DNA from 4 places in the Pseudomonas sp. SG20056 genome. Region 1 is predicted to be linked to each of the others. Evidence: riboswitches for the same ligand, from Rfam matches in the RefSeq annotation. Region 1 holds a riboswitch; each other region holds the start of a gene.
The links. A riboswitch is a leader RNA that binds a small molecule or an ion and turns the genes downstream of it on or off. The one in region 1 is predicted to bind cobalamin.
Positions count from the first base shown of each region.

Region 2: another riboswitch for cobalamin. It lies ahead of RHP75_RS17250 (energy-coupling factor ABC transporter permease); the one in region 1 lies ahead of cobG (precorrin-3B synthase).
Region 3: another riboswitch for cobalamin. It lies ahead of cobO (cob(I)yrinic acid a,c-diamide adenosyltransferase); the one in region 1 lies ahead of cobG (precorrin-3B synthase).
Region 4: another riboswitch for cobalamin. It lies ahead of RHP75_RS03450 (TonB-dependent receptor domain-containing protein); the one in region 1 lies ahead of cobG (precorrin-3B synthase).

Region 1 covers NZ_CP134499.1:4,443,938-4,451,774, forward strand. The annotation lists gene RHP75_RS20940 ((2Fe-2S) ferredoxin domain-containing protein) at 1-339, opposite strand, end outside; gene RHP75_RS20945 (cobalt-precorrin-6A reductase) at 418-1,137, opposite strand; gene cbiE (precorrin-6y C5,15-methyltransferase (decarboxylating) subunit CbiE) at 1,134-2,336, opposite strand; cobalamin riboswitch at 2,395-2,596, shown strand; gene cobG (precorrin-3B synthase) at 2,692-4,035, shown strand; gene RHP75_RS20960 (precorrin-8X methylmutase) at 4,028-4,654, shown strand; gene RHP75_RS20965 (precorrin-2 C(20)-methyltransferase) at 4,651-5,403, shown strand; gene cobJ (precorrin-3B C(17)-methyltransferase) at 5,514-7,175, shown strand; gene RHP75_RS20975 (DUF2971 domain-containing protein) at 7,484-7,837, shown strand, end outside.
Region 2 covers NZ_CP134499.1:3,615,684-3,623,520, reverse strand. The annotation lists gene RHP75_RS17265 (TetR/AcrR family transcriptional regulator) at 1-573, shown strand, start outside; gene RHP75_RS17260 (acyl-CoA dehydrogenase family protein) at 570-2,222, shown strand; gene RHP75_RS17255 (PaaI family thioesterase) at 2,232-2,687, shown strand; cobalamin riboswitch at 2,721-2,925, shown strand; gene RHP75_RS17250 (energy-coupling factor ABC transporter permease) at 2,980-3,660, shown strand; gene RHP75_RS17245 (hypothetical protein) at 3,665-4,408, opposite strand; gene RHP75_RS17240 (DUF3703 domain-containing protein) at 4,517-4,843, shown strand; gene amn (AMP nucleosidase) at 4,927-6,399, shown strand; gene RHP75_RS17230 (GNAT family N-acetyltransferase) at 6,404-6,844, opposite strand; gene RHP75_RS17225 (NAD(P)-dependent alcohol dehydrogenase) at 6,902-7,837, opposite strand, start outside.
Region 3 covers NZ_CP134499.1:1,907,082-1,914,918, forward strand. The annotation lists gene RHP75_RS09250 (hypothetical protein) at 6-326, shown strand; gene RHP75_RS09255 (alpha/beta hydrolase) at 391-1,656, shown strand; gene RHP75_RS09260 (MliC family protein) at 1,763-2,356, shown strand; cobalamin riboswitch at 2,424-2,649, shown strand; gene cobO (cob(I)yrinic acid a,c-diamide adenosyltransferase) at 2,759-3,370, shown strand; gene RHP75_RS09270 (cobyrinate a,c-diamide synthase) at 3,367-4,674, shown strand; gene bluB (5,6-dimethylbenzimidazole synthase) at 4,671-5,318, shown strand; gene cbiB (adenosylcobinamide-phosphate synthase CbiB) at 5,315-6,223, shown strand; gene cobD (threonine-phosphate decarboxylase CobD) at 6,216-7,208, shown strand; gene RHP75_RS09290 (cobyric acid synthase) at 7,205-7,837, shown strand, end outside.
Region 4 covers NZ_CP134499.1:700,440-708,276, forward strand. The annotation lists gene RHP75_RS03420 (phosphatidylglycerophosphatase A) at 1-427, shown strand, start outside; gene RHP75_RS03425 (transporter substrate-binding domain-containing protein) at 444-1,172, shown strand; gene RHP75_RS03430 (TIGR02281 family clan AA aspartic protease) at 1,190-1,837, shown strand; gene ribA (GTP cyclohydrolase II) at 1,960-2,580, shown strand; gene RHP75_RS03440 (MFS transporter) at 2,577-2,993, shown strand; gene RHP75_RS03445 (cobalamin-binding protein) at 2,993-3,790, shown strand; gene RHP75_RS03450 (TonB-dependent receptor domain-containing protein) at 3,852-5,723, opposite strand; cobalamin riboswitch at 5,823-6,036, opposite strand; gene dxs (1-deoxy-D-xylulose-5-phosphate synthase) at 6,103-7,837, opposite strand, start outside.

The sequences.
Region 1 (7,837 bases):
CGCGCAGGCGGCCTCCACCGGCAAGCCCTCGGCCTGGCCAATCGCACTGGCGACAAACAGCTGATCGGGATTGGCCTGCTGGCCTAGCTCGCTGCGCAGCCAATCGAGGTGCGGGCTGCTGCTCTGCGGCTCCAGATCAATCACCAGCAACGGCCGCTCGCCCTCGGTAACCCGCTGCCAGAGCGGCGCATAGCCTGCGCTGGTATCGACGATATCGGCCAACGCCGCTTCCCCGCGCAGCTCAGCCAAGCGCCGGCGGAACAGCTCAGCAAACGCGCCCTCGGCCAGGTCAGGGCCGACAAACAGAATGCGGGCGTAAGGGGAAACGGACGTGGTCATGGCGGCCTCCAAAGCGGGGCGGCAGTCTAACAGGGGATTTTTTGCCTTGGGGGGCAACCGCTCGGCGGCCAACTTGCCCTATAACTGCAGCGCCTCGGTCAGCGCTTCGAGGCTAACAAACTCGCGGTCCACACTCGGCAAGAGCGGCCGGCGCAGCAGCAATACCGGCAAACCCAACTCGCGCGCCACCTGCAATTTCGGCTCGGTGGACTGGCTGCCACTGTTCTTGCTGATCAGCACATCGGTGCCCAGGCGAGCGAATAACGCGCGTTCCTCGTCCAGCGCGAACGGCCCGCGCGCCCCGATAATCTCGGCACGCGGCACGCCTTGCTGGGCCGTCAGACAACGTACGGTCCAGTGCTGATGCAGGGGTATCTCGTGCAGGTGTTCCAGCGGCTCGCGGCCCAGGGTAAACAGCGGACGGCGGAAATCCTTCAGGGCTTCGACCAAACCGGCCCAGTTATCCACTTCACGCCAGTCATCACCCTCGCCGGCTTGCCAGCCGGGACGACGCAGCGCCCAGCAGGCGATTCCGCTCAACTCGGCGGCGCGGACGGCATTGGCGCTGATCTGTGCGGCATAGGGGTGGGTCAGATCCAACAGCAGTTCGATGCACTGCTCGCGGATAAACTCCGCCAATCCTTCGGCCCCGCCAAAGCCACCAACGCGCACCTGGCAGGGCAAGTCATCCGGCACCCGACCCAGCCCGGCCAGGCTGTAGATGGCTTCGGGGTTTAAACGGCGCGCCAGACGCAAGGCCTCGGTAGTGCCGCCAAGCAGCAGGATGCGCGGGCTCACGGCTTGCGCACCTCCAGCAGAGTGATCGGCAAGGCGCTGCGCCAGGTGTCGAAACCGCCCAACGGCTGCGCCTGGGCCACGCTGATACGGGTCAACTCACCGCCCACCTGCTCGCGCCAGGCCACCAGTGCCGCTTCGCTTTGCAGGGTCACGGCATTGGCCACTAGGCGCCCGCCCGGTTTCAGGCTGGCCCAGCACTGCTCCAGCACGCCGGGGATGGTCACGCCGCCACCGATAAAGATCGCATCCGGCGCAGCCAATCCGGCCAAAGCTTCGGGCGCGCGGCCGGCGACCAGTTGCAGACCCGGCACGCCGAGAGCATCGCGGTTGTGCTGGATATGCGCCTGACGGCCGGCATCAGCCTCAATGGCCAGCGCCCGGCAGCTGGGGTGCGCGCGCATCCACTCGATGCCGATGGAACCGCAGCCGGCACCGACATCCCAGAGCAGCTCACCGGGTTGCGGCGCCAGGCGCGCCAGGGTGATAGCGCGCACGTCGCGCTTGGTCAGCTGGCCATCGTGCTGATAGGCATCATCCGGCAAACCCGGCGTCAGCGGCAGCAGGCGCGCCTCAGCGCCCGCCACACAGTCGATTGCCAACAAATTAAGGTCGGCCGCGCGCGGCAATGCCCAATCGCTGGCCAGACCATCGATGCGCCGTTCCTGATCGCCGCCCAGGTGCTCCAGAACGGTCAAACGGCTGGGACCAAAACCGCGTTCACGCAGCAGCTCGGCCACCGCCGCCGGGCTGTCGCCGTCATTGCTCAACAGCAGCAGCCGCGCGCCGGGGAAAATCTGCGCCTGCAGCGCCGCCAACGGCCGCGCCACCAGCGACAGCACCGTCACGTCCTGCAGTGGCCAACCCAGGCGAGCAGCAGCCAGTGAGACGGATGAGGGCGCAGAGAACACCTGCAATTCCTCAGCCGGCAGCTGCCGCGCCAGGCTCGCACCCACGCCATAGAACAGCGGATCACCGCTGGCCAGCACGCACACCGGCGTACCGTGCCGCGCCAGTACCGGCTCCAGGCTAAAGGGGCTCGGCCAGCGTTCGTGCTGCCCTGGCAGATTGCTGGGCAACAGCGCCAGCTGCCGTGGGCTGCCAACAATCCACTGCGCCTCGCCCAGCGCCCGACGCGCCGCCTCACCCAGGCCGGCATAACCGTCTTCACCAATGCCCACCAGGGTTAACCAGGCTGTCATACCCACTCCTCTGCCCCCGCCCGACAAGCTAGGGTGTCAGCGCATCAAACAAAGCGGGCATAATACAGCCTTCGTCGGTGCCCACCGCCATGGTGCGAGGGGCCTAAGAGGGAATCCGGAGCGATCCGCTGATCGTGACCGAGCTGCCCCCGCAACTGTAAACAGCGAGTCTGCCGCAACTGCGCCACTGGGAAACTGGGAAGGCCGCGCCAGATGATGACCTGTCAGCCAGGAGACCTGCCGACGACGCTAGTCGCGAGTGCCAACATCGGGCGGGGTGTACCGATGCCATGAAATCCCCTGTGGGCGGATTTCGCTGGTTCGGTCGCCGCGTCTTTGTTGTTGGTGACCCTTTTTGCACGACTGTCCAACCTCCGCCGACCTGCCCGACCCACGCCCTAGCGCGTGCCCCGGCCTGCTGCGCATCGTACAGGCGCTGGATGGCGGCATCTGCCGGGTCAAGCTGGCCGGCGGCGTACTCAGCAGTCAGCAGGCTCGCGCCATCGCCGAGGCGGCCGAGCGCTGCGCCAGCGGTGTGCTGGAGCTGACCAACCGCAGCAATCTGCAAATTCGCGGCGTACTGCCAGGCCAACAGACCGAACTGATCGAACGCCTGCTCGCCGCCGGCCTTGGCCCGAGCAACCCAGCCTCCGACGATGTACGCAACCTACTGCTCAGCCCCGCCGCCGGCCTCGACCCGCAGGCCCTGCTCGATACCCGCCCGCTGGCCGCCGCGCTGCTCGACCTGCTGCAAAACACCCCGGCGCTGCATGGGCTGTCGGCCAAGTTCGCCCTGCAGCTGGACGGCGGCGAAGCCCTGGCCATGCTCGAACACCGCCACGATATCTGGCTAAGCGCCCTGCCTGGCACGCCAACCCGACTGGCCTTTGGCCTGGCCGGCTGCCCGACTGACCGGCCGCTGGGCGTGGTCGAGGCTGAGCAAGTCATGCCGCTGGTGGAACAATTGCTAAGGCTGTTTATCGAACTGGCTGGCAGCGAACACAGCCGGATGCGCCAGCTGCTGAGCGTGATTCCCGCCCACCAACTGCTGCAACAGCTGCAAACGCGCCTGCCCTTTACCGTTCAGGCGCCACCGACCGATTGGCAACACAAACCAGTCAGCCCACGCGCGCCGATGGGCATTTATCCACAGCAGCAAAACGCCCTTTGCATGGTTGCCGCCGCTTCACGTCTGGGTCGAATCGACGCCGCACAACTCAACGCCCTGGCCGATCTGGCCGAGCAGCACGGCGATGCCAGCCTGCGCCTGACGCCCTGGCAGGGCCTGCTGCTGCCAAATATCCCCGAGCGCTCGGCAGACAACCTGCTGCACAAACTGGCCGAACTGGGCCTGCTGATCGATGCACAGGAACCGCTTAGCCAGCTGATCGCCTGCACCGGCTCCAGCGCCTGCGGCAAAGGCCTGGCCGACAGCAAGGCCGATGCCCTGCATCTCGCCGAGCGCCTAGGCGCCAGCAGCGCACGGCCGCACGTGCATCTCAGCGCCTGCCCGCGCTCCTGCGCCGCCGCGCATACCGCGCCCTTTACCCTGCTGGCCAGCAGCGCCGGGCATTACCAGCTCTATCAACGCACGCCCGAGGCGGCCGGTTTCGGCCAACTGCTGGCCAGCGCCATGACTATCGACGAGGCCGGCGACTGGTTCGCCGCCCACTGCGCAACAGGAAACAGCGATGCTTGAGTACATCCGCGACGGCCAGGAAATCTACCGCCAGTCCTTCGCCACCATCCGCGCCGAGGCCGACCTGTCGGCGATCCCGGCAGACCTGGAAAAACTCGCAGTGCGCGTGATCCACGCCTGCGGCATGGTCGATGTGGTGCAGGATCTGCGCTTCTCCGCCGGGGCCGGTGCTGCCGGCCGCGCCGCCCTGGCCAAGGGCGCGGCAATTCTCTGCGATGCGCGGATGGTCGCCGAGGGCATCACCCGTCCGCGCCTGGCCGCCAACAACCCGGTGATCTGCACCCTGCATAACGACGGCGTGATCGAGCAGGCCCGCGCGCTGGGCAATACCCGTTCGGCAGTTGCATTGGAACACTGGCGCGAGCACCTGGAAGGCAGCGTGGTGGTGATCGGCAACGCCCCCACCGCGCTGTTCTATCTGCTGGAAATGCTCGACGCCGGCGCGCCGAAACCGGCGCTGATTATCGGCATGCCAGTGGGCTTTATCGGCGCGGCGGAGTCCAAGGACGCTCTCGCTGCCGACAGCCGTGGCGTGCCCTATGTAATTGTGCGTGGCCGTCGCGGCGGCAGTGCCATGGCGGTGGCGGCGGTCAACGCCCTGGCCACGGAGGTGGAGTGATGACTGTGCAAAAAGGCCGCCTGCTCGGCATAGGCGTCGGCCCCGGCGACCCGGAGCTGATCACCCTCAAGGCCCTGCGCCTGCTGCAATCGGCCGCCGTGGTTGGCTACTTTGTGGCCAAGGCCAAAGCCAACAAGGGCCAGGGCGGCAACGCCTTCGGCATCATCGAACAGCACCTGACGGACACGCAGCAGCGCCTGCCGCTGGTCTATCCGGTGACCACGGAAAAACTCGCCACGCCGCTGAGCTATGAAGATGTGATCAGCGACTTCTACGACACCTGCGCGGTGCAGATCGCCGCCCGGCTCGACGCCGGCCAGGACGTGGCGGTGATCTGCGAAGGCGACCCGTTCTTCTACGGCTCCTATATGTACCTGCACGACCGCCTGGCCGACCGTTACGACGTGGAAGTGGTGCCCGGCGTGTGCTCCATGCTCGGCTGCGCCTCGGTGCTCGGCACCCCGTTGGTGTACCGCAACCAATCCTTGAGCGTGCTCTCCGGCGTGCTGCCCGAAGCCGAGCTTAAGCAGCGCTTGAAAGATGCAGAGGCCGCCGTGGTGATGAAGCTGGGGCGCAACTTCGAGAAAGTCCGCCGTGTGCTGCAGGAGCTGGGCATCGACCAGCGCGCCCATTACGTCGAACGCGCCACCATGGGCAACCAGCGCATCGTGCCGCTGGATGAAGTGGAGCCAATGTCTTCACCGTACTTCTCGATGATCGTGATTCCCGGCGAGAAATGGCGCGGTTAACCGCCTGCAAATAACCCGTGGGAGGGGCCGGACGGCGATCCGCTTTAGCAGCGACATGCCTTATGTAGCTCGCGGCTAAAGCCCCTCCCACAGAACAGATGGAACACCTTATGACCAGCGTCCCCGCCATCATTATCCTCGGCCCCTCCGCCCTGCCCTGCGCACGGCGCATCCAGGCGTTGTATCCACAGGCTGAGATCCACGGCCTGCACAGCCGAGTGACGGACGCTGAGCGCACCTATGAAGACTTTGGCGACACCCTGCGCACGCTCTACCGCGCCGGTACGCCGCTGATCGTGCTGTGTGCCGCCGGTATCGTGATTCGCAGCCTGGCCGCCGTGCTCGGCGAGAAAGACAGCGAACCGCCGGTGCTGGCCGTGGCCGAAGATGGCAGCGCCGTGGTGCCGCTGCTTGGCGGCTTGGGCGGGGTCAACCGCATGGCGCGGGAGCTTGCCGCGCACCTGCAGGTCAGCGCGGCGATCACCACCAGCGGCGAACTGCGTTTTGGCACCTGCCTGCTGGAGCCGCCGGCCGGCTATGTGCTGGCCGATCTTGAGCAAGGCAAGGGTTTTGTCAGCGACCTACTCGGCGGCCAGGCCGTGCGTATCGAAGGCGACGCGCCCTGGCTGGCTCAGGCCAAACTGCCGGTGGATAACCACGCCAACCGGGTTATCCATATCAGCCCGCACAGCCGCGCGGCCAATGCCGATGAACTGCTGATCCATCCGCAGCAAGTCGCTGTATGGGTCGAGCATGCCGGCGCCGATTTACTTAGCGAACTGCAGCAGGCGCTGCAAACCAGCAACCTGGCACCGCAAAGCCTGGCCTGCCTGCTGGCCGAACCAGAACTGATGGCCAAAGCCGAGCTGCACCACGCCGCCGCACAACTCAAATTACCGCTGCGCTTTATCGACGACGCGCAGCAACTGCCGCCGCTGCACAGCCAGCACGCCAACCTGCGCCTGCTGCTGGCCGCTGCACCCATCGACGCCAATCAGCTCGGTCGGCCCCGTGGCCGCCTGACGGTGATTGGTCTCGGCCCCGGTGCCGCCGAATTTATGGTGCCCGCCGCACGCCAGGCGCTGGATGAAGCGCAGGACCTGCTCGGCTACGAAACCTATATCAATATGGCCGGCCCGCTGCGCCCGGAGCAGGTGCGCCACTGCACCGATAACCGCGAAGAAATGCAGCGCGCCCGCCATGCCTTTGAGCTAGCCGCCAGCGGGCGGCGCGTGGTGGTGGTGTCGTCCGGCGACCCTGGGGTGTTCGCCATGGCCGCCGCCGTGCTGGAAGCCCTGCATGAATCAGCCGACGCAGAATGGCAGCGGGTCGACCTGCAGGTGTTCCCTGGCGTTTCCGCTGCGCTGGCCACCGCAGCCAAGGCCGGCGCACCACTGGGCCACGACTTCTGCCTGATCTCCCTATCGGACAACCTCAAGCCCTGGGCGATTATCGAAAAACGCCTGGCCCACGCCGCCGCCGCTGACTTGGTGATGGCCTTCTACAATCCCATCTCCAAAGCCCGCCCTTGGCAGCTCGGCGCTGCGCTGGAGATCATCCGCCAGCAACGCACCCCGGAAACCCTGGTGGTGCTAGGCCGCGATATCGGCCGCCCCGGCGAAACCCTGCGCACACTCACCCTCGGAGAACTCACCCCAGAGATGGTCGATATGCGCACTCTGGTAATAATCGGCTCCAGTCAGACCTGCCGCTTTCCGCGTGCTGAGGGTGGGGAGTGGGTGTATACGCCGCGGAGTTATCCACAGTCGTAGGATGGGTTAAGCCTGCGATACCCATCGCCGGCATCAAGTGGTGGGCTGAAAACGGCCAAAGCGGTCTCTCGCGGACAATAACGCTCCCGCCAGCACAGGATATGGACACGTTGCCAACGACTTCGTAACCTCCCGTCTACTTTTGTCGCTTTTCCATCAGCCCCATGTCGCGTTTTGAGTGATCGGCTAAATTAGATCTGGGGTTACAGGTGAGCCACGGATGTAATACGACACAAATGGTGTAAGAATCACCTCACATGTGCCAGCTACTTATAATTATGTTTTCGAAATATTAAGAAGAGGCGCCATTGAAGCAACTCTTTAAATACATGAGCGAACCTCGTGACTTTTTCGATGAGGGATTTATTCGTCTTTCGCAACCAAGCGTATTGAATGATCCTTTTGAGGCGGCATTCTGTCGTAAAAGTTTAGATGAAATGGCCAGCCATTTTGATGAGCCAACTTCTTGGGATCCGAAGTTTGGCGAGTTGAAATTTTCGCAGTATGTTGATTTGAGGATGCACCACATAGGTGTAATCAGCTTCACTGAAAGTAAAGAAAATCTTCTAATGTGGGCGCATTATGCCAACGAACACAAAGGGATTGTTGCTGGCGTAGCATACTTTCCTCAAATAGGTTCAATTTTTGAGCGACTATTTAGG
Region 2 (7,837 bases), 830 kb from region 1:
GTAGCTGAGGGCGGCTTTGCTGCGCTGACCATGCAGGCGTTGGCTGAGGATGTCGGCATTGCCACCGGCAGCCTGTACCGCCATGTGCGCAGCAAGGGTGAGCTGGCGGCGGAAGTGTTTGCTGTGGCCAGCCAGCGTGAGGTGGATGCCCTGGCCGCCACCGTACGCGGGCCGGGTAGCCCGGTGCTGCGTCTGTCCGAGGGATTGCAGCGCTTTGCCGCGCGGGCCTGGGACAGTCGCCGCTTGGCCTTCGCCCTGATCGCCGAGCCGGTTGATCCTGAAGTCGACGAGCAGCGCCTGCTCTACCGCGAAGCCTATGCCGATCTGTTCGTCGAATTGCTGCAGGAGGGCGTCGCCCAAGGTGTGTTCCATGTGCAGCAGATCAACCTGGTTGCAGCCTGCCTTGTCGGCGCCATTGCCGAAGCCCTGGTCGGCCCGTTATCGCCGCCTGCGCGTGCCGCCCGTGAAGCCGGATACCCCGCCCCCAGCCTGGCTGAAGTCAGCCAGGCCCTGGTCACCTTTTGTCTACGCGCCGTGGGCGCCCAATTGCCCGTAGAGGAGCCTCAGCCATGAATGCCAGCCAACACGCCGAAACCCATGAAGTGTTCAATCAGGTGCCGCCGCTGGACGGTGCCAACCTGTACCGCGTTGACCTGCCGCTGCAGGAGTGGACCAAGCGCTTTGGCGGTGGCTGGGCTGCGCAGCGCCTGGATGTGTATGGCAGCCTGGCGGGCGGCGAGCTGATGGCCGCAGGCTTTCTCGCTAACGAGAACAAGCCGGTGTTCAAGAGCCACGACCGCTACGGTCATCGCGCCGATCTAGTGGAGTTTCACCCGGCCTATCACCAGTTGATGAGTGCAGCCATCGAGCATGGCTTGCCGTCCATGCCCTGGACCGACCCGCGCGCCGGCGCCCAGGTGGCACGCGCCGCCATGAGTTACCTGCACAGTCAGGCCGAAGCGGGCAGCGGTTGCCCGCTGACCATGACCTTTGCCAGCGTGCCCGCACTCAAGCTACAGGCCGATGTGGCCGAGAAGTGGTTGCCGAAAATTCTGTCTACCCAGTACGACCCGCGCAACCTGCCAATCGAGCAGAAAAGCGGCGCGACCATCGGCATGGCCATGACCGAAAAGCAGGGCGGCACCGATGTGCGCGCCAACACCACGCGCGCCTACCCGGTGGGCCTCGGTGGTCCCGGTCAGGCTTATGAGCTGGTGGGGCACAAGTGGTTCTGCTCGGCGCCGATGTGTGATGCCTTTCTGACCCTGGCGTATACCGCCAAGGGCCTGACCTGCTTTCTGCTACCGCGCCACCGGCCGGACGGCACGCGCAACGAGTTCTATATCCAGCGCCTGAAAAACAAGCTGGGTAACTGGTCGAACGCCTCCAGTGAAGTGGAGTTTCGCGGTGCGCTGGCCTGGATGGTTGGTGAAGAAGGCCGTGGCGTGCCGACCATTATCGAGATGGTCGCGCTGACCCGTTTCGACTGCATGATTGGCTCCAGCGCGCTGATGCGTCAGGCCCTGACCCAGGCCTCACACCACTGCGCTCATCGCCAGGTGGGCGGTCGTGTACTCAGCGAGCAGCCGCTGATGCAGAACGTACTGGCTGATCTGGCCCTGGAAAGCGAAGCGGCCCTGGCGCTGACCATGCGCATGGGCAAGGCGCTGGATAACCCGCACGATGAGCAGGAAGACAAGTTCGCCCGCCTGGTCACCGCCGTGGGCAAGTATTGGATCTGCAAACGCGCGCCGGCCATGATCAACGAGGCCGCCGAGTGCATGGGTGGCGCGGGGTATGTCGAGGACACCATCCTGCCAAGGCTGTACCGCGAAGCACCGGTCAACTCGACCTGGGAAGGTTCGGGTAACGTGCAGTGCCTGGACGTGTTGCGCGCACTGTCCAAGGAGCCGGGCGTGCTTGATGCGCTGTTTGCCGAGCTGGGCGACGGTCATGGTGAAGCGCGGTTGAAAGCCCATATCACGCAATTGCAGGCGGATTTCCGTGACACCGCCGATATTCAGTATCGCGCCCGTCAGCTCACCGAAGACGTGGCCCTGGCGCTGCAGGCCAAGCTGTTGCTGGAAGCCGGTAATGCGGCCGTGTCGGACGCCTTTATCGCCAGCCGTCTGGGCGGGCAGGGCGGGCGGGTCTACGGCACCTTGCCGCGTGGGGTGAATGTCGAGGCGCTGGTTGCGCGCAGTACGCCGCACCTGATCTGAGGCCTGAACATGCACAGCAGTCTGTTTGAGCGCTTAAAGGTCTGGCTGACCGGCGATATTGCAGCGGATTACGGTATCTCCCTGCTGCAGGCCGTCGCCGGGGTGGCGAGCTTCAGCAGTCAGCCGCCGGCCGTGCACTTCAATCCACTCGGCGGTGTGCATGGCGGCTACACCGCCACGCTGTTCGATGCGGCGTTGGGGTTGGCGGTGTATTCGCAGGCTAGTGCTGAGGAGGTCTACGTGACCGCCAGCCTGCAGGTGAATTACCTGCGCCCGATTGGTCTTGCCGCCTTGCCGCTGCATACCGAGGCCTGCGTGCAGCAGCGCGAAGGGCGACAGGTCGCGGTGCAGGCCACGCTGCATGATGCCCAGGGGCAACTGTGCGCCAATGCCAGTGCGGTATTCACTTGCTTGCGTCATACGGCGTCAGGCGCTACTGAGTCCGTTGGGCTAGCTGCGCGGTAAACGCCGGGCCTCTGTCATTTCTCGTGGCCGCCGGGTAAGGTGGCCGCCGATGGTTCCAGCTCGTGTGGTGCGACTGGATGAAAAGGGAACAGGGTGAAGCGCTCGTCGCCAATGCCCTGGCTGCCCCCGCAACTGTAAACGGCGAGCGACGCCCAGATGCCACTGACCGTAAGGTTGGGAAGGCGGGTGGCGCATCAAGCCGTGAGCCAGGAGACCTGCCATCGAAGCCGGGCGCTTATGCCCATCCCCTCAATCCGGATCATCGCGCGGTGGGCGCGGTACAGGAATCGCTATGCACATCGAACCAGAAGTCGTTACTGGCGCCAAAATTTTCCTCAGTTATGCAACAGCCGCAGGTGCCTTTGGCCTCTGCGCCAAACTTGCCCTCGATAACGTACGCAGCAACGGTGGCGCTGCCGCCCTGGCTTTGCGTAGCTTGCTGACCACTGCCTTGGTGTTCTGCTTCTTCGAGGTCTTTCCGCATCATGCGGTCGGGGTTTCCGAGGTACACCTGATCCTCGGCTCGACCCTGTTGCTGCTGTTTGGCGCTGGCGCAACGGCGATTGGTTTGGCCGCAGGCCTGCTGTTGCAGGGGCTGCTGTTTGCCCAGTTTGACCTGCCGCAGTACGGCATGAACGTCACCACGCTGCTGGTGCCGCTGTGGGCGATCAGTGTGCTGGCCAAGCGCATCATTGCACCGGGTACTGCTTATGTTGATCTCTCCTACAAGCAGGCGCTGGCGCTGTCGACGGCCTATCAGGGCGGCATTGTCGCTTGGGTCGGTTTCTGGGCGTTCTACGGCAACGGTTTCTCCGCTGAGAACCTGATGGCCGTGGGCAGTTTCGGCCTGGCCTATATGAGCGTGATCCTCATCGAACCGCTGGTTGATCTCGGTGTGCTGGCCGCTGCCAAGGCGCTGTCCGCGTATAGCCGTGGGCCGCTGTTCAACACGCGTCTGCATCAGCCGGCCTGATTGATTACTGGCGACGCTGCCAGATCAGCTTGCCGGTATTGCTCTCAGTGACCAGGTACTGGTCACTAAAGCGATAGTAGGCGGCAGGCTGATAGTCACTGCGGCCCTGCATCTGCACTTCCAACAGGCCGTTGTTACTCTGCCAGCGGCCGCTGTATTGCAGCTCGCCAGGGCTGTCGTAGTTCCAGTCGGCGCCACCTGCCACGCTACGTGTCCATTGTGAAACGCTGCCGTCGCCCTGCAGTTGCAGGATCATCTGGGTGGTCATGGAGGCGAAATTGGCGCCGCCGCTGTTGATGATCTTTTCGTGCACCCAGGTGCCGATCAGCGCCGGGTCGCGTGTGGCGTTGTTGCTTGGGCTGTTAGCTTGAGCGGTTGCGGCTGCACTGAGGTTCTGCCGGTGAAACAGCGCCTTGCGTTCCAGGGTGGCCCCGGTAGTCGGGTTACGTGCGGCAATATGAGCGTTGAGCATGCCATTGGCGTAGGTGGCATTCATATTGGCAATCAGCTGCCCAGATTGCGCTTCGCTGATCTGCGCGCGGAGCAACTGGCCGTCAAAGTTGCCGCTGATTTGCAGGCGTAACCTGCCACCCTCCACATATTCTCCCGTGACCTGCTGGCCCTGGCTGCGCAGGTGCATTTCGGCTGGCTGGCCATCCAGCGTGGTCAGGTAATGGCCATCCAGGCTATCGGCTAGCAGAAAACTGGGTAATAAACAGAGCACAAGGGTGAGCAGCGCGCGCGGCATGAGTGTTCCTTAGGCAATTGGCTGACAGAAGATTAGCAACGGATGCTTGACCTGGGGGCCGCCCCGCACTTGCAGACTGGTGACGCAGCTTAATAGAGGAGCGTTGCCATGACCCGTGAACAAGCCTTCTGGCAGGAATACCAACTGTCCCGCGCCCAGCGCGGTATTGATCCGGCAGCCGAGCTGCGCCATCTGGAGCGGGCGCATATTCTCGGTCAGCGTTATTTCAGCGAACACCTGCGCAGCCACCTGTGGATGCTTGCCTGGGCTTGGCGCCAGCGTGATTGGGCCGAGGGCCTGGCACAACTGCTGCGCATTCCCGGTAGCCTGGGGTCGTTGCTGGGGCTGTTTCCCTTGGGAAATCCGGGCACACGGCGCGTCGGCCCGCTGACCCCGCAGGCTGTGCCCGAGGATCTGCAAGCGCTGCTCAAGTAGCCTGCGCGGGCAACGTCGCGCTATCGCAAACGCGGCGGATCAGGGCAAGATAGAGCCATTCCGATCAGCCAGGAAGGTGCCTTGTGAACCCTTGTTCCGATGACTTTATTGTCGCCAACACCGCTGAAGAAGCAGTGGATCGTCTGGCCGCCTTGCACCTGCAGGCGACCACGGGCTTGAGTCAGGCGCTTAAGCGCTACCTGAAAGAGCGCGTCAAACCAGATGCCGCTCAGCAGTGCCAGTTCCGCTACCCCGAGTTGCGTCTGGTTTACCTGTGTCAGGGCGAAGTGCCGACCACCGTGCGTGCCTACGCCAAGGTGCAGGTGCCCGGCACTTACAGCGTCACCGTCACGCACCCGGCGGCGTTCCGCAAATACCTGCTGGAGCAGTTACGGCCACTGATGAACGACTTCACCGTGCGCGTGGAAGTGGGCATCAGCCAGCAGAACATTCCTTATCCGTACGTGGTCGAGCAGGGCGATGAGCTGGCCGGCTCCGGGGTAACCGCCGCTGAGTTGGCGCGGGTATTCCCCAGCACTGATCTGTCCGCCGCCACCGACGGTACAGCCGATGGCCTGTACGACTGGGAAAACACCGATCCGCTGCCGCTGGCGCTGTTCGACGCGGCAAGGGTGGATTTCTCCCTGCGCCGTTTGGTGCATTACACCGGCAGCGACTGGCGGCATGTACAGCCGTGGATTCTGCTGACCAACTACCATCGCTACGTCGACCAATTTATCCGCCATGGTCTGGACATGTTGGTCGGTGAGTCGCGCTTCAACCGCATGGTGCTGCCGGGCAACGTGGTGATCGAGCGCGGCATGGCCGAAGGCGAGATGCAGGCGATTATCGAAAACGTCATCTGGCACCGTTACCAGATGCCGGCCTACCACCTGCAGGCCGAGGACGGCCATGGCATCACTCTGGTCAACATCGGCGTCGGCCCATCCAACGCGAAGAACATCACCGATCACCTGGCCGTGCTGCGTCCGCACTGCTGGCTGATGATCGGCCACTGCGGCGGCCTGCGTCAGTCGCAGACCATCGGCGACTACGTGCTGGCTCACGCCTATATGCGCCGCGATGGCATTCTCGACCGCGTGCTGCCGCCAAACATTCCGCTGCCGGCCCTGGCCGAGGTGCAGCAGGCGCTGCAGGAAGCGGCCAAGCTGGTGACCGGTGAAGAGGGAGATGAGCTGAAGAAGCGCCTGCGTACCGGCACCGTGCTGACCTACGACGACCGCAACTGGGAACTGCGCTGGGCCCAGGAGCGGCCGTTGATCAATCTCTCCCGCGCGGTGGCCGTGGACATGGAAAGCGGCACCATCGCCGCGCAAGGTTATCGCCTGCGCGTGCCCTACGGCACGCTGCTGTGCGTGTCCGACAAGCCGCTGCACAGCGAGATCAAACTGCCGGGTGCGGCCGGTGCCTTCTATGAGCGCGCCGTGACCCAGCACCTGCATATCGGCATCACCGCGCTGGAACTGATGCGCAGCCAGCTCAACTCGCTGCACTCGCGCAAGCTGCGCAGCTTTGATGAGCCGCCGTTCCGCTAACGCATCAAGCGAGGCGCAGGTGCAGAATCGGGAAAGGCCGCCCGCCGCCATCCAGCGGTGAGCGGCCTGCGACTGCGAAGCCCTGGCTCAGGTAGAAACCCAGCGCCTTGGGGTTCTGTTCATTGACGTCGACCTGGTTCGCGCCGAGGCGCGTCACTGCGTCGTTGAGCAGGGCCCTGCCGATACCCATGCCGTGGTGCTGTGGGTCAACGAACAGCATCTCGACCTTGCCCTCGGCATAGCCGAGAAAACCGGCGATCGTGCCATCGTCGCCACGCATGCAACTGAGCTGAACCTGGGGGAAGTACTGCTCGATCAACAGGGGTTTGAGCAGCTGAATATCGTGCTCTTCGAGAAAGTCATGGGTGGCGCGTACGGCCGCTTCCCACACTTCAAGCAAACGCGGGAAGTCGGTGGCGCGGGGGGGGTCGATTGGGTGCGGCATGTGTGGCTCAGCGGCGGTGAAAAAGGGGCAAATCATGCAGCTGATTTGCCCCCGCTGTCACTTGCTGGCGTCCAGCACCACTCGGTAGCGCGCTTTGCCGGCACGCAGGTGGTCAATGGCGTCGTTGACCTTGCTCATGGGGAAGTGCTCGACCTGCGGCACGATCTGGTGACGGGCGCAGAACTCCAACATGGTCGCCATATTCGCCGGTGAGCCAACCGGTGAGCCAGACAGGCTCTTCTGCTTGGGGATCAGGTTGAACACATGCACAGGTATCGCGCTGGGCACGATGCCGACAAAGTGCAGCCGGCCTTTGCCCTTCAGCGTGCCGAGCATGGCGTTCCAGTCCAGGTCGGCGCTGGCGGTGACCAGCAGGAAGTCCAGGCTGCCGGCAATGGCCTTGAGTGCCGCGCTGTCGGTCGAGGCCACCACCTTGTGTGCGCCCAGGCGTTTGGCTTCTTCCTGTTTGCTCAATGACGAGGTGAAAGCGGTGACTTCGCAGCCCCAGGCATTGAGGAAACCCAGCGCCAGGTGACCGAGGCCGCCGATACCGACCACGCCGACCTTGTCAGTCGGTTTAACGTTGAAATCCAGCAGCGGGCTAAACACCGTGGAGCCGGCGCAGAACAGTGGGCCGACCAGTGCTGGATCAAGGCCGTCAGGCAGCGCTACCGCCCAGGCCCAGTGGCTGCGCAGGCGGTCGGCGAAACCGCCGTTGCTGCCGACAATGGTTGGTTTTACCGTGCCGCAGAGTTGATGCGAGCCTTCCATGCACGAGCTGCAATGCATGCAGCTGCCCTTGTACCAGCCGATGCCGACTCGCTGGCCGAGCTTCAGGCCACGGGCCTGCGCACCGAGGCGCACCACGGTGCCGACTACTTCATGGCCGGGGATAAAGGGGTAGCGCGCATTGCCCCATTCGTTGTCGATCATCGACTGGTCGGAATGGCAGATGCCGCAGTATTCCACAGCCACTTCGACCTCTTCGGCGCC
Region 3 (7,837 bases), 1.9 Mb from region 1:
CCCGTATGCCTGAACCGATTCGTCTGCCCGAACAACCTGATGCCTGCGAGCTCTGCGCCCGTGCGGCCGCTTTGACGCGTCACCATTTGATCCCCAAGGCGCTGCACAACAAGGTTTATGTGCAGAAGCGCTTCGGCAAAAGCGAGCGCATCAGCGCCACGCTCTGGGTCTGCCGTGCCTGCCACAATCAGATCCACCGGCTGTTCAGCGAAAAGGAGCTGGCGCTGACCTATAACAATCGCGACAGCCTGCTCAGCGACGAACGCCTACGTACGTTTGTTGAGTGGCTGGCCAGCAAGCCGGCGGGCTTTATGCCCAGACATTGAATCGCGGCTAGGCTTGCTGCTTGTTTGTGATGACCTTCTGACCCCTTAGTAGTGGCGACTGCCGATGACCTGTTTACGCGCGCTGTCATGTGTATGCCTTGCTCTGCTGTTGGGCGCCTGTGCTGGGCCAACGCCGCTGATGCTGATGAGCACGCCGGTGATTTATCACCAGGCTGCTATCGATCCTTTCGCCCATTTGTCACCGGCAGAACGGGTGCCCGATGTGGCACTGTTCTACGCCACTACCCGGGCGCCAGAGGGCGTGGGCTATGGCAATCGCGTCAGTCCAACCTTGCAACTGGGGCGTGCCCAGGTGCGTTTGGGCGACCAGCAGAGTGATTGGTCGCAATTGCATTCGGCTTCGGTTAGCGAGCTGCGCGCGCGTGAGCTGCCACTGAGTCTGATTGCGGCTCAGCAAACAGCGGTACTGCCGGTGCTGCGGCCGATTGATGTGCCTTTGGCGCCGCCGGTGCAGAGCTATGTCGATGCGATCAACCTGGCGCTGGACAACGCCCGCGACAAGGAAATCATCATCTATGTGCATGGTGCCAAGGTGGATTTCGCCAATGCCTGTGAACTGACGGGCGAGCTGGTACATTTTGCCGGGCGCGACTTTGTCGGTCTGGCGTTCGACTGGCCGTCACACCAGAACATTGCCAGCTATCTGCTCGGCATTGATGTGAATCGCGCTCGTGATTCTAGCCAGGCGTTGGCGCAGTTGATCGAACTGCTGGCGCGGCATACCGCTGCCGAGCGGATCAACCTGATCGCCTATAGCGCCGGTGGGCGCGTGGCATCTCTGGCGTTGCAGACGTTCCAGAATCGTCATCCGGATTTGAATACCGCGCAGTTGCAGGCGCGTTATCGGATTGGCGCAGTGGTGTTTGCCGCTGCGGATGTCCCCGAGGAAGTATTTGAGGGGCGTCTGCCGGCAATCAGTCGCGTCGCTGAGCAGGTGATGATCACTGTGTCCGATCAGGACGAGGCACTGGATTACGCGCAGCGCCTGATGCCTGGTGGCGCACGGATTGGCAGCAGTCGGGCCGAGCAGAGCCTGCACCAGTTCACCCGCAGGCGGCACTTGAACAATGTCACTCTGCTGGATGTGTCCGGTAATAGCAGCGAGCGCGGCTTTGATATCGTCGGGCATCACTACTGGTACCGTCACCCCTGGGTCAGCAGTGATGTGATCTTGCTGCTGCGTACCAACCTGCCGCCGGATCAGCGGGCGCTCTCTGTCACCGAGCACCCGGCAGTCTGGTACATGAATACTGACTACCCGCTGACGGTACGTGAAGCAACCCGGCGGGTACTCAAGGGGCAGTGGTAGGTGTTCTGGTCTGGCCTTAAGTGACGAAACATGCAGCTTGGTGCCAGCAGGATGTAAGTCTGGATATGGCTAGTAAAAACCAACGGATAGCGAATGAGGAATCAGCATGTTCACCCCTAAGCGTTTTGCCATTTTGGCTCTGCTCGGCCTGCCGTTAGCGACCCTGCAGGCGGCTGAGCCAGCGTTCAGCTGTGCCAAGGTAGCGGCTGGCAGTATCGAGGAGCTGATTTGTCAGACGCCTGCTCTGGCCGAACTTGATCAGAAAATGGCGAGTGTTTATCAGCAGGCTTCGGCCAAGGCCGAAAATCAGCATCCTCCTGTACTCAAGGCTGAGCAGAGAGGTTGGATAAAAGGCCGCAATGACTGCTGGAAGGCCGCTGACCGTGAGCAGTGTGTAGCCGAGAGCTATCGCCTGCGGATTGCCGAATTGCAGGCGCGCTACGCGTTACTGAAAGGGACCGGTCCGGTGCATTTTCAATGCGATGACCTGCCAGCCAAGGAAGTCATCGTCACCTACTACCCCACCGAGCCTGGGACCCTGCTGGCCGAGTTTGCTGACAGCGTGGCGCTGATGTACCAGCAACCTGCAGCCAGCGGCAGCAAATATCAGGGGCGCAACGAATCATTCTGGGAGCACCAGGGTGAGGCGAGCGTGGTGTGGGGCTATGGCTCGCCCGAGATGAAGTGTCAGGCCAAGTAATCCTGGTGGCTTAAGCAGTCTGCGCCAAATGGCGCATTCGTTTGACGCTTAATCATGAACTCTCTAACCTTCGCGCCTTGTAGCAGGTGCCCCCAACGCATTGCGTGTGCGGGGTGAAACAGGGAAGTCGGTGCGCTGTGCGTGTGAACGCCCGCTATTCCGACGCTGCCCCCGCAACGGTAAGTGAGTCAAACGCCGCAAGAGCCACTGTGCGTGATGCATGGGAAGGTGCGGTCGTGAGCCATTCGGCTCGCTCACAAGCCCGGAGACCGGCCTGCTGCAGTCCACGGCATCGCGGAGGGCGATGGCTGGCGTGTGGTGTGCGCTGTGCGCAGGCCCGCGCTTTCCCTATCCCCGCATGCTTTTTCAAGCCAGATCGCCCTGTGGCGGTGGAGCAGTGCGATGACTGAATCGATTGAACGTGACGCCCGGCACAAGGCGCGCATGGCCCGCAAGAAAGCCCTTATCGATGAAAAGATTGCCCAGGCCCAGGATGAGTATGGCCTGCTGCTGGTGCACAGCGGCAATGGCAAGGGCAAGAGCAGCAGCGCCTTCGGCATGGTCGCCCGCGCCCTGGGCCACGGCCTCAAGGTGGGCGTGGTGCAATTTATCAAGGGTGCAGCCAGCACTGGCGAAGAAGCCTTCTTTCGCCGTTTTCCCGATGAAGTCAGCTACCACGTGATGGGCGAGGGCTTTACCTGGGAGACCCAGGATCGCCAGCGTGATATCGACAAGGCGCGCGAAGCCTGGACGGTGGCGGCGCAGCTGCTGAATGACCCGGCCATCGGTCTGGTGGTGCTCGACGAGCTGAATATCGCTCTGAAATACGGATATCTGGAACTCGACGCGGTGCTCGCCGATATCGAGGCGCGGCCGCTGCTACAGCATGTGGTAGTAACTGGTCGGGGCGCGTTGCCGGGCATGATCGAGGCCGCGGATACCGTGACCGAGATGAGCCTGGTCAAGCATGCGTTCAAGGCCGGGGTTAAGGCGCAGAAGGGTGTGGAGTTTTGAACAGCGCCCGCTCATGCCCCGCGTTATTGATCGCGGCACCGGCCTCCGGTCAGGGTAAAACCACGGTCACCGCGGCCTTGGCGCGCTTGCATGCACGCCAGGGCAAGCGCGTGCGGGTGTTCAAATGCGGCCCGGACTTTCTTGACCCGATGATTCTCGCTCGCGCCAGCGGTGCGCCGGTGTATCAGCTCGACCTGTGGATGGTCGGTGAAGCCGAGAGCCGTCGTCTGCTCTGGGAGGCGGCGGGTGAGGCTGACCTGATTCTGATTGAAGGGGTGATGGGCCTGTTCGATGGTACGCCTTCGGCAGCCGATCTGGCCCGGCACTTTGGTGTGCCGGTGCTAGCGGTGATCGACGGTTCGGCCATGGCGCAGACCTTCGGCGCCATGGCGCATGGCCTGGCGACCTTCCAGGCGGATCTGCCGTTTTCTGGCGTGCTCGGTAACCGGGTTGGCAGTGTGCGGCATGGCGAGATCCTGCGTGATGTGCTGCCGGCCTCGATCCGCTGGTACGGCGCATTACCACGCAGCGCCGAGGTCGGTTTACCGAGCCGCCATCTCGGCCTGGTTCAGGCGGGCGAACTGCTCGACCTGGATGCCCGTCTGGACGCCGCCGCCGATGCTTTGGCTGCCAGTGCCGATACCAGTCTGCCGCCGCCAGTCAGCTTCGCCGCACCAGAGCAGGCAAGGCCCGCGCAATTGCTCAAGGATGTGCGGATTGGCGTAGCACGCGACAGCGCTTTTGCCTTTCTCTATCAGGCCAACCTCGATTTGCTGCGCGAACTGGGTGCCGAATTGCAGTTCTTTTCGCCGCTTACAGATGAGCAGTTGCCGGATGTCGACAGCCTGTACCTGCCCGGCGGTTACCCAGAGCTGCATCTGGAGCAACTTGAAGCCAACCAGGCTATGGCCGAGGCAATCCGCGCTCACCACGAGGCAGGCAAACCGATCCACGCCGAGTGCGGTGGCATGCTTTACCTGCTCGACAAACTGACCGACAAGCAGGGCGCCAGCGGGCAGATGCTCGGTTTGTTAAACGGCGAGGCGACCCTGCAACCACGTATGACCGCCATGGCCCTGCAACAGGCTGAGCTGCCAGAAGGGCTGCTGCGCGGCCACAGTTTTCACTACTCGGCGCTCAGCAGCGAACTGCAACCGCTGACCCGTGGAGAGTGCCCGAACTACAAGCGCACCAGTGAGGCGGTCTATCGCCAGGGGCGGATGACCGCCTCCTATATTCACTTCTATCTGCCGTCCGACCCGGTTGCCGCTGCCGCGCTGTTTTGTCCCGGTGCGCCGGCATGAGCGAGCAGGCCTTCAGTGCCGAAGAGCGTGCGGCGGTCTACCGCGCCATCGCTGAGCGCCGCGATATGCGCCATTTCAGCGGTGGCGAGGTGGCTCCCGAGTTGCTCGCGCGCTTGCTCGAAGCTGCGCATCAGGCGCCCAGCGTGGGCTTGATGCAGCCCTGGCGGTTTATTCGCATCACCCGTCCGGCCTTGCGCGAAGCGATCCACGGCCTGGTAGAGGAGGAGCGCACGCGCACCGCCGAGGCGTTGGGCGAGCGCAGCGACGAGTTTATGCGGCTGAAAGTCGAGGGTATTCGCGACTGCGCCGAACTGTTGGTGGTGGCCCTGATGGAGGGGCGTGAGGCCCATGTGTTTGGCCGCCGCACCTTGCCGGAGATGGACCTCGCATCCCTGGCCTGCGCGATTCAGAACCTCTGGCTGGCGGCCCGTGCAGAGGGTTTGGGCATGGGCTGGGTGTCGCTTTTCGAGCCCCAAGCCCTGGCGGATCTGCTCAATATGCCGACGGGTAGCAAACCGTTGGCGGTGCTGTGCCTGGGGCCAGTGACGGAATTCTATGAGGCGCCGATGCTGGTGCAGCAGGGTTGGGCTGAGCCTCGGCCGCTCAGCGAGTTGCTGTTCGAGAATCAGTGGGGCACGCCATGAGCCTGGTGCTGAGTACCTGCGCCGGAGTCGTTCTGGATGCGATTTTTGGCGAACCCAAGGGCTGGCACCCGCTGGTGGCCTTTGGTCGTATGGCCGAGCGTATCGAGCAACGCTTCAATCCGGCGGGCAGCGGTTGGCGCAGCCATGGCGTCAGCGCATGGTGCCTGGCGGTATTGCCGCTGACCCTGCTGGCCTGGCTGTTGAGTGAGATCAGCGGGCTGGGTTGGGCGGTGGAGATCATGGCCTTGTATGCCGCCCTGGGTCTGAAAAGCCTGGGTGAGCATGCCATGCCAGTGGCGCAGGCGCTGCGTCTGGGCGATTTGCGCCTGGCCCGCGAGCGGGTTGGCTATATGGTCAGCCGCAATACCGCGCAACTGGATGCCACGGGTGTGGCCCGCGCTGGCAGCGAATCGGTGTTGGAAAACGGCAGCGACGCGGTGTTCGCCGCGCTGTTCTGGTTTGTGTTGGCTGGCGCACCGGGGGTGGTGCTGTATCGCCTGAGCAATACCCTGGACGCTATGTGGGGCTATCGCAATGAACGCTTTGAACGCTTCGGCTGGGCCGCGGCGAAGATCGACGATGCACTCAATTACCTGCCTGCGCGGCTGGTCGCCTTGACCTACGCGTTGCTGGGTAAAACCCTGTTGGCGCTGCGTTGCTGGCGCACCCAGGCGCCGCTGTGGGACAGCCCGAATGCTGGCCCCGTGATGGCAGCGGGTGCAGGGGCCTTGGGCGTCAGCCTGGGCGGGGCGGCGGAATATCACGGTGAGGTGCATGTGCGGCCTGATCTGGGTGCGGGGCCGCCGCCCCGGGCGCGGGATATCGAACGGGCAGTCAATCTGGTCTACGGCGGCGTGCTGCTGTGGCTGGCGCTGCTAGTGCTGTGGGGGCTTGCTTATGCTTGAACATGGTGGCCGGCTACGCGCAGCCTCGCTGCGTTATGGCATAGCCCTGGCGGAGTGGCTGGATTTGTCCACCGGCATTGCGCCCTACGGCTGGCCCTTGCCCGCCATTCCGGCCAGTGCCTGGACACGCTTGCCCGAGCAGCAGGACGGCCTGGAAATCGCTGCGCGCGATTACTACGGCGTCGCCAACCTGCTGCCGGTGGCGGGTTCGCAAGCCGCCATTCAGGCGCTGCCGCGTCTGCTGCGACACGTCACCGTGGGCATTGTTTCACCCGCTTATGCCGAGCATGCGGCGGCCTGGCAGCGCGAAGGGCATCGTTTGCTGGAACTCAGCGAAGGGGCCATCGAGCGGGCGCTGGAGCGCATCGATGTGCTGTTGCTGGTCAACCCGAATAACCCTACCGGCCGCTGCATTGAACCTGCACGCTTGCTGGAGTGGCATCGGCGGTTGGCCGAGCGGGGCGGCTGGCTGGTGGTGGACGAGGCCTTTATCGATTGCACGTCGGCGTTCAGCCTGGCGGCGTTCAGTGAGTTGCCCGGGTTGATCGTGCTGCGCTCGTTTGGCAAGTTTTTCGGTTTAGCGGGCATTCGTCTGGGTTTTGTCCTGGCGCAACCGCAGCTGCTGGCGCAACTGGCCGAATTGCTCGGCCCCTGGGCCATCAGCGGACCGAGCCGCGTGGTGGCCACGGCGTTGTTGCAGGACATGGTTGGTCAGCAGGCGCAACGTGAGCGGTTGCTCGCCGATGGTGAACGCCTAGCGGCACTGTTGGCTGCGCATGGGTTCAGCCCCACAGGTGGTTGCGCGTTGTTCCAGTTCTGTTGCACACCGCAGGCTGCCTTGCTGCATGAGTTTCTCGCCCTGCAAGGCATCCTTACCCGCCTGTTTGAAAAGCCGCTGAGCCTGCGTTTTGGTTTGCCACCGGATGAGGCCGGCTGGCAGCGTTTGCAGCAGGCGCTGGCGGTCTTCGCTGGAGAGCTGACATGAGCACACTGATGGTGCAGGGCACCACTTCCGATGCCGGTAAAAGCACCCTGGTCACTGCGCTGTGCCGCTGGCTCAAGCGCCAGGGCGTTAGCGTAGTGCCGTTTAAACCGCAGAATATGGCGCTCAACTCAGCGGTCACCGCCGACGGTGGTGAAATCGGCCGCGCCCAGGCAGTACAGGCCCAGGCTGCCGGGCTGGCGCCGCATACCGACATGAATCCGGTGCTGCTCAAACCCAATAGCGACACCGGCGCCCAGGTGATCATCCACGGCCGCGCCCTGAGCAGCATGGATGCCGTGGCGTACCACGATTACAAAAAGGTGGCGATGCAGGCGGTGCTGCAGTCGCACCAACGTCTGAGCGGCGCTTATCCGGTGGTGATGGTGGAGGGCGCCGGTTCGCCAGCGGAGATCAACCTGCGCGCCGGCGATATCGCCAATATGGGCTTTGCCGAGGCGGTGGATTGCCCGGTGATCCTGATTGCCGATATCGACAAGGGCGGGGTGTTTGCCCATCTGGTCGGCACCCTGGCGTTGCTTTCCGAGAGCGAACAGGCACGGGTCCAGGGTTTTGTGATCAACCGCTTTCGCGGTGATATCGCCCTGCTGCAACCGGGGCTGGATTGGCTG
Region 4 (7,837 bases), 740 kb from region 1:
GAAAGCCCCAGGTACCTGGGGTTCGCTGGTAGCGTTGCCGTTTATTCCACTGTTGCAGATGCTGCCGGACTGGGGTTACTGGCTGATGCTCGGCATCACCATGCTGTTTGGCTTTTGGCTGTGCGGCAAGGTGGCCGATGACCTGCGCGTGCACGACCACGAAGGTATCGTTTGGGACGAAATGGTCGGCATGTGGATTACCCTCTGGCTGGTGCCGGACGGCTGGGGCTGGCTGCTGCTAGGCTTTCTATTGTTCCGGGTGTTCGACATCCTCAAACCATGGCCGATTCGCTGGATCGATCGGCACGTGCATGGCGGTGTTGGCATCATGCTCGATGACGTGCTTGCCGGCGTATTCGCCTGGATGGCCCTGCAGCTGATTGTCTGGGGCTGGGCGAATGGGCTGGCTGCGGCGCTGGGTTGGTAATCAAAAGGGATAGCTAATGGGCCGCTGCTGTCGGTGGTTGCTGTGGCTGGTGATAAGCGTTGTCAGCGGGCCGTTGTGCGCCGATGAGTCTACGCAGATCCGTATTGCCAGCGAAACCTGGGAAGGGCACACCCATGCGGATGGCAGCGGCATGGCGTGGGAGATTTTCCGCACGATCTTCGAACCTGCAGGCGTGCAGCTGGAGATCCAGAGTGTGCCTTACACCCGCTCCATCGGCCTGGTACAGCGCGGAGCTGCCGATGCCTGGGCGGGTTCTTACCTGAACGAAGTTGAGCAGGGCGTGTTCTATCCGCGCTGGAACTACGACGCCGACCAGATTGCCGCGCTGGGCCTGCGGGATAAACCCATTCCCAGCCAAGAAACCCTTGGCGAATACCGCCTTGTCTGGGTGCGCGGTTATGAGTACCAGCGTTATCTGCCAAATTTGCGCCAGTACCGCGAAGTACTGCGCCGTGGCGGTATCCTCGGCATGCTGGAAATCGGCCATGTGGATTTCTATCTCGATGCTCTGACCGAAGTCGAGGATGTGCTGAGCACGGCCAGTCAGCCCGAGCGCTATCGTGTTACCCAGCTGACCAAACTACCGATCTACCTGGGTTTTGCCGATACACCGCGTGGCCGAACCCTGGCTGAGCTGTTTGACACGCGTATGGATAGCCTGGTGGCGGACGGTAGCCTACGGCCGATCTTCCAGCGTTGGCAGCAACCTTACCCGTTTGACTAACCTGTGCGAGACATCCCATGTGCGCCTTGAAAACACTGTTATTGAGCCTGTCGCTGCTAATTGGCAGTGGCGTTATGGCGGCCACCCAGGTGCGGGTTGTCGGCCTGTTCCCTGGCGCGGCGGTGTTGAATGTCGATGGTCAGCGCAAACTGGTCAAGGTCGGTCAGGTTGGTCCTGGTGGCGTAGTGGTGGTTAGTGCCGACAGCCGTGGTGCAGTGTTGCGTGTCGATGGTGTTGAGCGCAGCTACAGCCTGAGCCGCGAGTACAGTGATGGCTTTGCCGAGGCGCAGAAGAAGCAGCTCAGTGTGGCGAAAGGCATCGGTGGGCATTACTGGATCGCAGGCTCGGTCAATGGTCAGTCCATCCAGTTTCTGGTGGATACCGGCGCCACTTCGGTCGCCCTGAATGATGAGCATGCGCGCCGCCTGGGTATTGATTACCGAGTGATTGGTGCGCCCTTGCAGGTCAGCACTGCCAGCGGTACTGCGCGTGGTTGGCGCGTGACGCTGGATCGGGTGAAGGTCGGTGAGCTGGAAGTGCTGGGCGTCGATGCCGTGGTGCTGGAAGGTGGTTCGCCTACCGAGGCCTTGCTCGGCATGAGTTTCCTCAGTCGCGTCGGCTGGAAGGTTGAGCAGGACGCGTTGGTGTTGGAGTCCAAGTACTAGCGCTTTGGCCATCTCGCGTTGGCTCGATGCTTATCATCAGTAATTCAGGCTAAGCGGCTGCCAAGGCCTGCTGTTACAATGCCGGCCTGATTATTCCTGCCCATTTTCTTTAGGAGCATCCGGTGTCCGTCGTGTTTGTCGCCGCCTCCCAGCTGCCTACGCCCTTTGGCGTATTCACCATGCATGGCTTCCTCGAAGAGGCCACTGGCAAGGAGCATGTAGCCCTGACTTTTGGTGATGTGGCCGATGGTGCGCCCGTACTGGGCCGTTTGCATTCCGAATGCCTGACCGGTGATGCACTGTTCAGCTTGCGTTGTGACTGCGGTTTTCAGCTCGAAGCGGCGCTGCGTGCGATTGCCAATGAAGGCCGCGGCGTTCTGCTCTATCTGCGTCAGGAAGGCCGTGGCATTGGTTTGCTGAACAAAATCCGCGCCTATGAGCTACAGGACGGCGGCGCCGATACCGTTGAGGCCAATGAGCGTCTGGGTTTCGGCGCAGATCAGCGTGACTACGCGATCTGCCTGCCGATGCTCGATCACCTGGGCATCACCCAGCTCAAACTGATGACCAACAACCCGCGCAAGGTCAAGGCGCTGGGCGACATGGGCATCAATGTAGCCACCCGTGTGCCGTTGCAGATCGATCACAACCCGCACAACAAAAAATACCTCGCCACCAAGGCCGGAAAACTCGGGCATATGCTCGGCAGCCTGCACCAGGGCGAGGTCGAGGAAAGCCTGTGACGCGCGGCGAAGTGCGCCGGCGACTGGCGCTGGAGTGGTGGCGGCAGCTGGCCGTGACCTTGGTGCCGTTGTTCGTACTCAACCTGCTGTTTGGTGCCGAGCAGAAAACTGGCCTGCTGACCATGCCGCTGTTTATCGCAGGTCTAGCCTCGATGTTTGTCAGCCTGCCGCTGTTCAGTGCCTACAAACGCGCGCTGGTGGCCACGGAAAAAGCCCTCGATACAGTAGACGAACACGATGCCTGGCTTGAACTGGCACGTGTCCGTCGCCTGGCCTTTCTCGGTGCGGCGCTGCCGGCCTGGATTGCCGCCATTGCGGTATTCGCTGGCCTGGAAGCGATTGCGCTGATCCTTCTGGCGATTTCCAGCATCGTTCTGCTGTATCTCTACCGCATTCCTCGCCAACTCGGCTGATGCGCGCCGCCATTCTCTGTTTGCTGCTGTTGCTGGCGTTGCCCGCCGCAGCGGTCGAGAGGGTAGTGACTCTGGCGCCATCGCTGACGGAAATCATGCTGGAGCTGGACGCGGGCGAGCTGCTGGTTGGCCTGCTCGATGGCGGCGAGCGCCCGGCAGTGGTCGCGCAGCTACCTTCGGTTGGCCGGTATGGCCAGCTTGAATTGGAAAGTCTGCTCGAATTGCAACCCGATCTGGTGCTGCTCTGGCCCGACAGCATCAGCAGTGCGCAACGCCAACAGCTGCAACGTATGGGGATTCCCCTGCTGATCGTCGAACCGCGCAAGCTGGCTGATCTGGCGGAGAACTTCGTCGAAATCGGCACGCGTATCGGCCGTGCCGAGCAGGGCCGGCAACTGCGTCAGCAATTCAATAGCGGCTTGGCCGCGTTGCGTCAGCGCTATCAGCGTGAGCAGCCTTTGCGGCTGTTCTATCAGGTCTGGGATACGCCGCTGTATACCATTGGCGGCCAGCAGATTATCAGCGACGCCCTGCGTATCTGTGGAGCCGAGAATATCTTTGCCGAGCTCACCTTGCCTGCGCCGCAGGTCAGCGTGGAGGCCGTGCTGCAAGCGAACCCAGAAGTGATTTTGGCTGGCGTGCAAGGGCAGCTGGACGCCTGGCGCATCTGGCCGGGCGTGACGGCAGTTGAGCGCAAGCAGCTGTGGTTGGTGCCGGATGCAGGTCTGGAGCGGCCGAGCTTTCAGATGCTGGCTGCCATCGACCGTCTGTGTGAGGTATTGAGCAAGGCGCACTAAGAGAAAGCCCCGCGTTTGGCGGGGCTTTCTCTTGGGGGCTATTGAGCGCCTAGCTGACGGCTCAAGGTTGAGGTGTCCAGGTCACGGCAAACAGCGCGGTGCGGCCTTCGCTGTTGTAGCCGAAGCGTCCGTTGGTGGTGCTGTAGGTCGCTTCGGCATAGTCCTTGTCGAAGAGGTTGTTCAGTTTCAGGTCGAATGCCACTTCCTTGGTCGCTTGCCATTTGCCGCGCAGGCTAAGCAGGCCGTAACCCCCCAGCTCACGGGTATTGGCGGCGTCGTCATAGCGGCCGCTGACTGCGCGCCAACTGGCGCCTACTGAAAAGTCACCGAACGGACGGTCTAAATCCAGGCTCAGCGTACGTTTGGCGCGGCGTGCGAGAGTGTGGCCAGTGTCGCGATCCCGTGGGTCGATCAGCGCGAGTGTCAGGTTGCCCTGCCAGCCGTACAGTTCCTGCTGGAGCGCCGCTTCGAACCCGTTTATGCGAGCGGTCTGCACGTTTTGCGGAATGAAGTTCTGGTCGAGAACAATCGCGTCCTGCAGGTCGATACGGTACAGCGATAGTTCCAGGGTGCCGGTTTCGCTGTAGCGGCTGCGCCACTGTGCCTCATAACTTTTGGATGTTTCTGGCTCCAGGTCCGGGTTGGCGCTCGCGGAGCAAAAGCCGCCGAAACAAAAGTCGGGGTAGTACAGGTCGTTGAAGGTCGGCGCGCGAAAGCCTTCGCTGTAGGACAGGATTAGGTCGTTGTCGTCATTGAATGGCACGGTCAGTGCGGCGTTCCAGGTGTTTTTACTGCCGAACTGCTGGTTCTTGTCATGACGCAGACCTAGCTCGGTTAAGAAGTATTCGGCGTTGTAGCTGTGCTGAATAAATGCCGCCTGATTCCAGCGCGAGTCCTCGACAAAGTCCGTGTCGCTACGCAGACGGTCTTCGTACCAGTCGGCGCCAAACAGCACCTGGTGGCGCTCGCTGAGGGTCAGAGTGTTCACCCAGTTAGCCGAGTCACGATAGGTGTTGAAGCTGTAGAGCGAGTCCGCACCAGCCTGTGGCTGGTCGTTGCCAGTGTCGCGCTTGTCCTCGCTGTGGCCGATTTCCAGGCGGCTATTCCAGGCTTCGCTGAGATTGGCATCGATGTAGCTGGACAGGCTGCTGAGCTGGAAGTCCGTAGTGGGCAGTGACGTGCTGAAGATGTCCTCAAACTCGCTCTGGCCGCGCTGGTCGAGGGCGCTGAAGCCGATCTTCAGATCGTCATTGAAGCGATGCGAGAGATTCAGGCTCAGCGATTTATTGCGGTAGGCATCGTCATCGCCATTGGCACCGAAGTTATCGCGCGTGGCGTCGATCCCCTGGGTTTCATCGAGTGCAGCCCCCAGGTTGAAGTGAGTCCGCGCGTCGCCGCCGGACACGCCAAGGCTGCGCTCGAAGGTCTGGTTGCTACCGACGCCAAGGCGCACATAAGGCTTGAGGCCGTCGCCACTGCCTTGGCGAGTGAAAATCTGTACGACGCCACCGATGGCATCGGAGCCATACAGCGCCGAACGCGCGCCGCGCACGACTTCAATGCGTTCGATCTGCTCCGGGCTGAGAAACTCCAGGCTGCTGGTGCCGCTGGACGCGGCAGAAATACGTTGGCCGTCTACCAGAACCAGGGTTTGCGCGGTTGAGGTGCCGCGCACAAACAGGCCGGTCTGGCTGCCTGCGCCGCCGGTACGGCTGACACTGACGCCGGGTACGCGCTCAAGTAACTCAGCCACGCTACGCACTTGCAGGCGTTCTATGTCCTTGCGGGTGAATACTGTGGTTGCAGCTGTAGTCTGCTGGACCGGTTCGGCATGACGCCCGGAGGTCACAACCAATGGCTGCAACTCAAGTGGATCTGCATGAGTAGCCAGCGGCATCAGCGCCACAGCCAGGGCAAGACGGGACAATTTCACGTAGAGAATCCTCAAAAGGTCGAACGACTTTTGAGGAGGGCAGGGGCAAGAACGGGCGCGCGAACGCAGCCTGAGCTTGACGGTGATGCCCTCCGCAACACCAGTCACATCCAGCAAGGCCGGTCTCCGGGCTCTCGACGTGCGCCGCCTCGCCTTCCCGGGATAACCCAGTGGCGTTGAGGTGACGTGCAGAACGGTTCTGCGGTCGATTACCGTTGCGGGGGCAGCGCCGGGATGGTTCCTCAGAACGCACCGGCTTCCCGTTTAACGCCGCTTCATTGTGGAAGGGCGCACCTTGGCGGAAGTAAAACGCCGCGCACCTTAATGCGCGGTTGGATGAATTACAAGCAAGCCTGATTTAGCTCTGGATGAGCGGTATTCATGCAGAAACGCTGTCGAGGCGCGCACGGACGGAAGCTTCGATACCGGCGGCATCCAGCCCGCACTCAGCGAGCATTTGCGCCGGTTTGGCGTGCTCGACGTAATAGTCCGGCAGGCCCAGATGCAGCACGGGTTTGAGGATGCCAGCGTGGGCGAGGAACTCGCTGACCGCACTGCCGGCACCGCCCATCACGCTGTTCTCTTCGATGGTCACCAGCAGTTCGTGACTGGCCGCCAGCTGGCGTACCAATGCCTCATCCAGCGGTTTGACGAAGCGCATATCGACCACGGTGGCGTCGAGTGCCTCGCCCACCTTGAGCGCCTCACTCAGCTGTACGCCGAATACCAGCAGGGCCGCTTGGCTGCCTTGGCGCCGAACGATGCCCTTGCCGATTTCCAGTGGCTCCAGGCCAGGCTCGATGGCCGCATTCGGGCCGCTGCCGCGTGGGTAGCGTACCGCTGCCGGGCCATCGAACAGATGGCCGGTGGTGAGCATGCGGCGCAGCTCGTTTTCATCGCTCGGCGTCATCACCAGCATGCCGGGGATGCAGCGCAGGTAGGAAATGTCGAAGCTGCCAGCGTGGGTCGGGCCGTCTTCGCCGACCAGGCCGGCGCGGTCGATGGCGAACAGTACGTCGAGGTGCTGCACAGCCACGTCGTGAATCAGTTGGTCGTAGGCGCGCTGCAGGAAGGTCGAATAGATCGCCACCACCGGCTTGGCGCCATCGCAGGCCATGCCGGCCGCCAGGGTCACCGCATGCTGTTCGGCGATGGCTACGTCGAAATAGCGCTCGGGATAGCGCTCGCTAAAGGCCACCAGATCCGAGCCTTCCTTCATTGCTGGAGTAATGCCGACCAGGCGCGGGTCTGCCGCGGCCATATCGCACAGCCATTGGCCAAATACGCTGGAGTATTTCGGGCCGGCGGCCTGCTTGGGTTGTGCTGCTGGTGCGTTGATAGGCTCCAGCTTGGTGATCGCGTGGTAGCCAATCGGGTCGGCTTCGGCCGGGGCGAAGCCCTTGCCCTTCTTGGTCACTACATGGAGAAACTGCGGGCCGTCGAGGTCGCGCATATTGCGCAGGGTGGCCAGCAGGGTCGGCAGGTCGTGGCCGTCGATCGGGCCGATATAGTTCCAGCCCAGCTCCTCGAACAGGGTGCCGGGTACCAGCATGCCCTTGGCGTGTTCTTCGGTCTTGCGCGCGATTTCCCAGGCGCCCGGCAGGCGCGAGAGGATCTTCTTGCTGCCCTCGCGCATGCTGGCGTAGGTGCGGCTGGAGAGGATCTTGGCCAGGTAGTTGGACAGGCCGCCGACGTTCTTGGAGATCGACATATCGTTGTCGTTGAGGATCACCAGCATATTGGCGTTGACGTCGCTGGCGTGGTTCAGCGCCTCGAAAGCCATGCCTGCGGTCAGGGCGCCATCGCCGATCACCGCTACGCTCTTGCGTTTGCTGCCTTGGATGCGTGCGGCGATGGCCATGCCCAGGGCGGCGCTGATGCTGGTGCTGGAGTGGCCGACGCCAAAGGTGTCGTACTCACTTTCCGAGCGGCGCGGGAAGGCGGCGATGCCGTCCTTCTGCCGCAGGCTGCCCATCTGCTCGCGGCGCCCGGTGAGGATCTTGTGTGGGTAGGCTTGATGGCCGACGTCCCACACCAGGCGATCATCCGGGGTGTCGAAGACGTAATGCAGGGCCACGGTCAGCTCGATCACGCCGAGGCCCGCGCCGAAATGC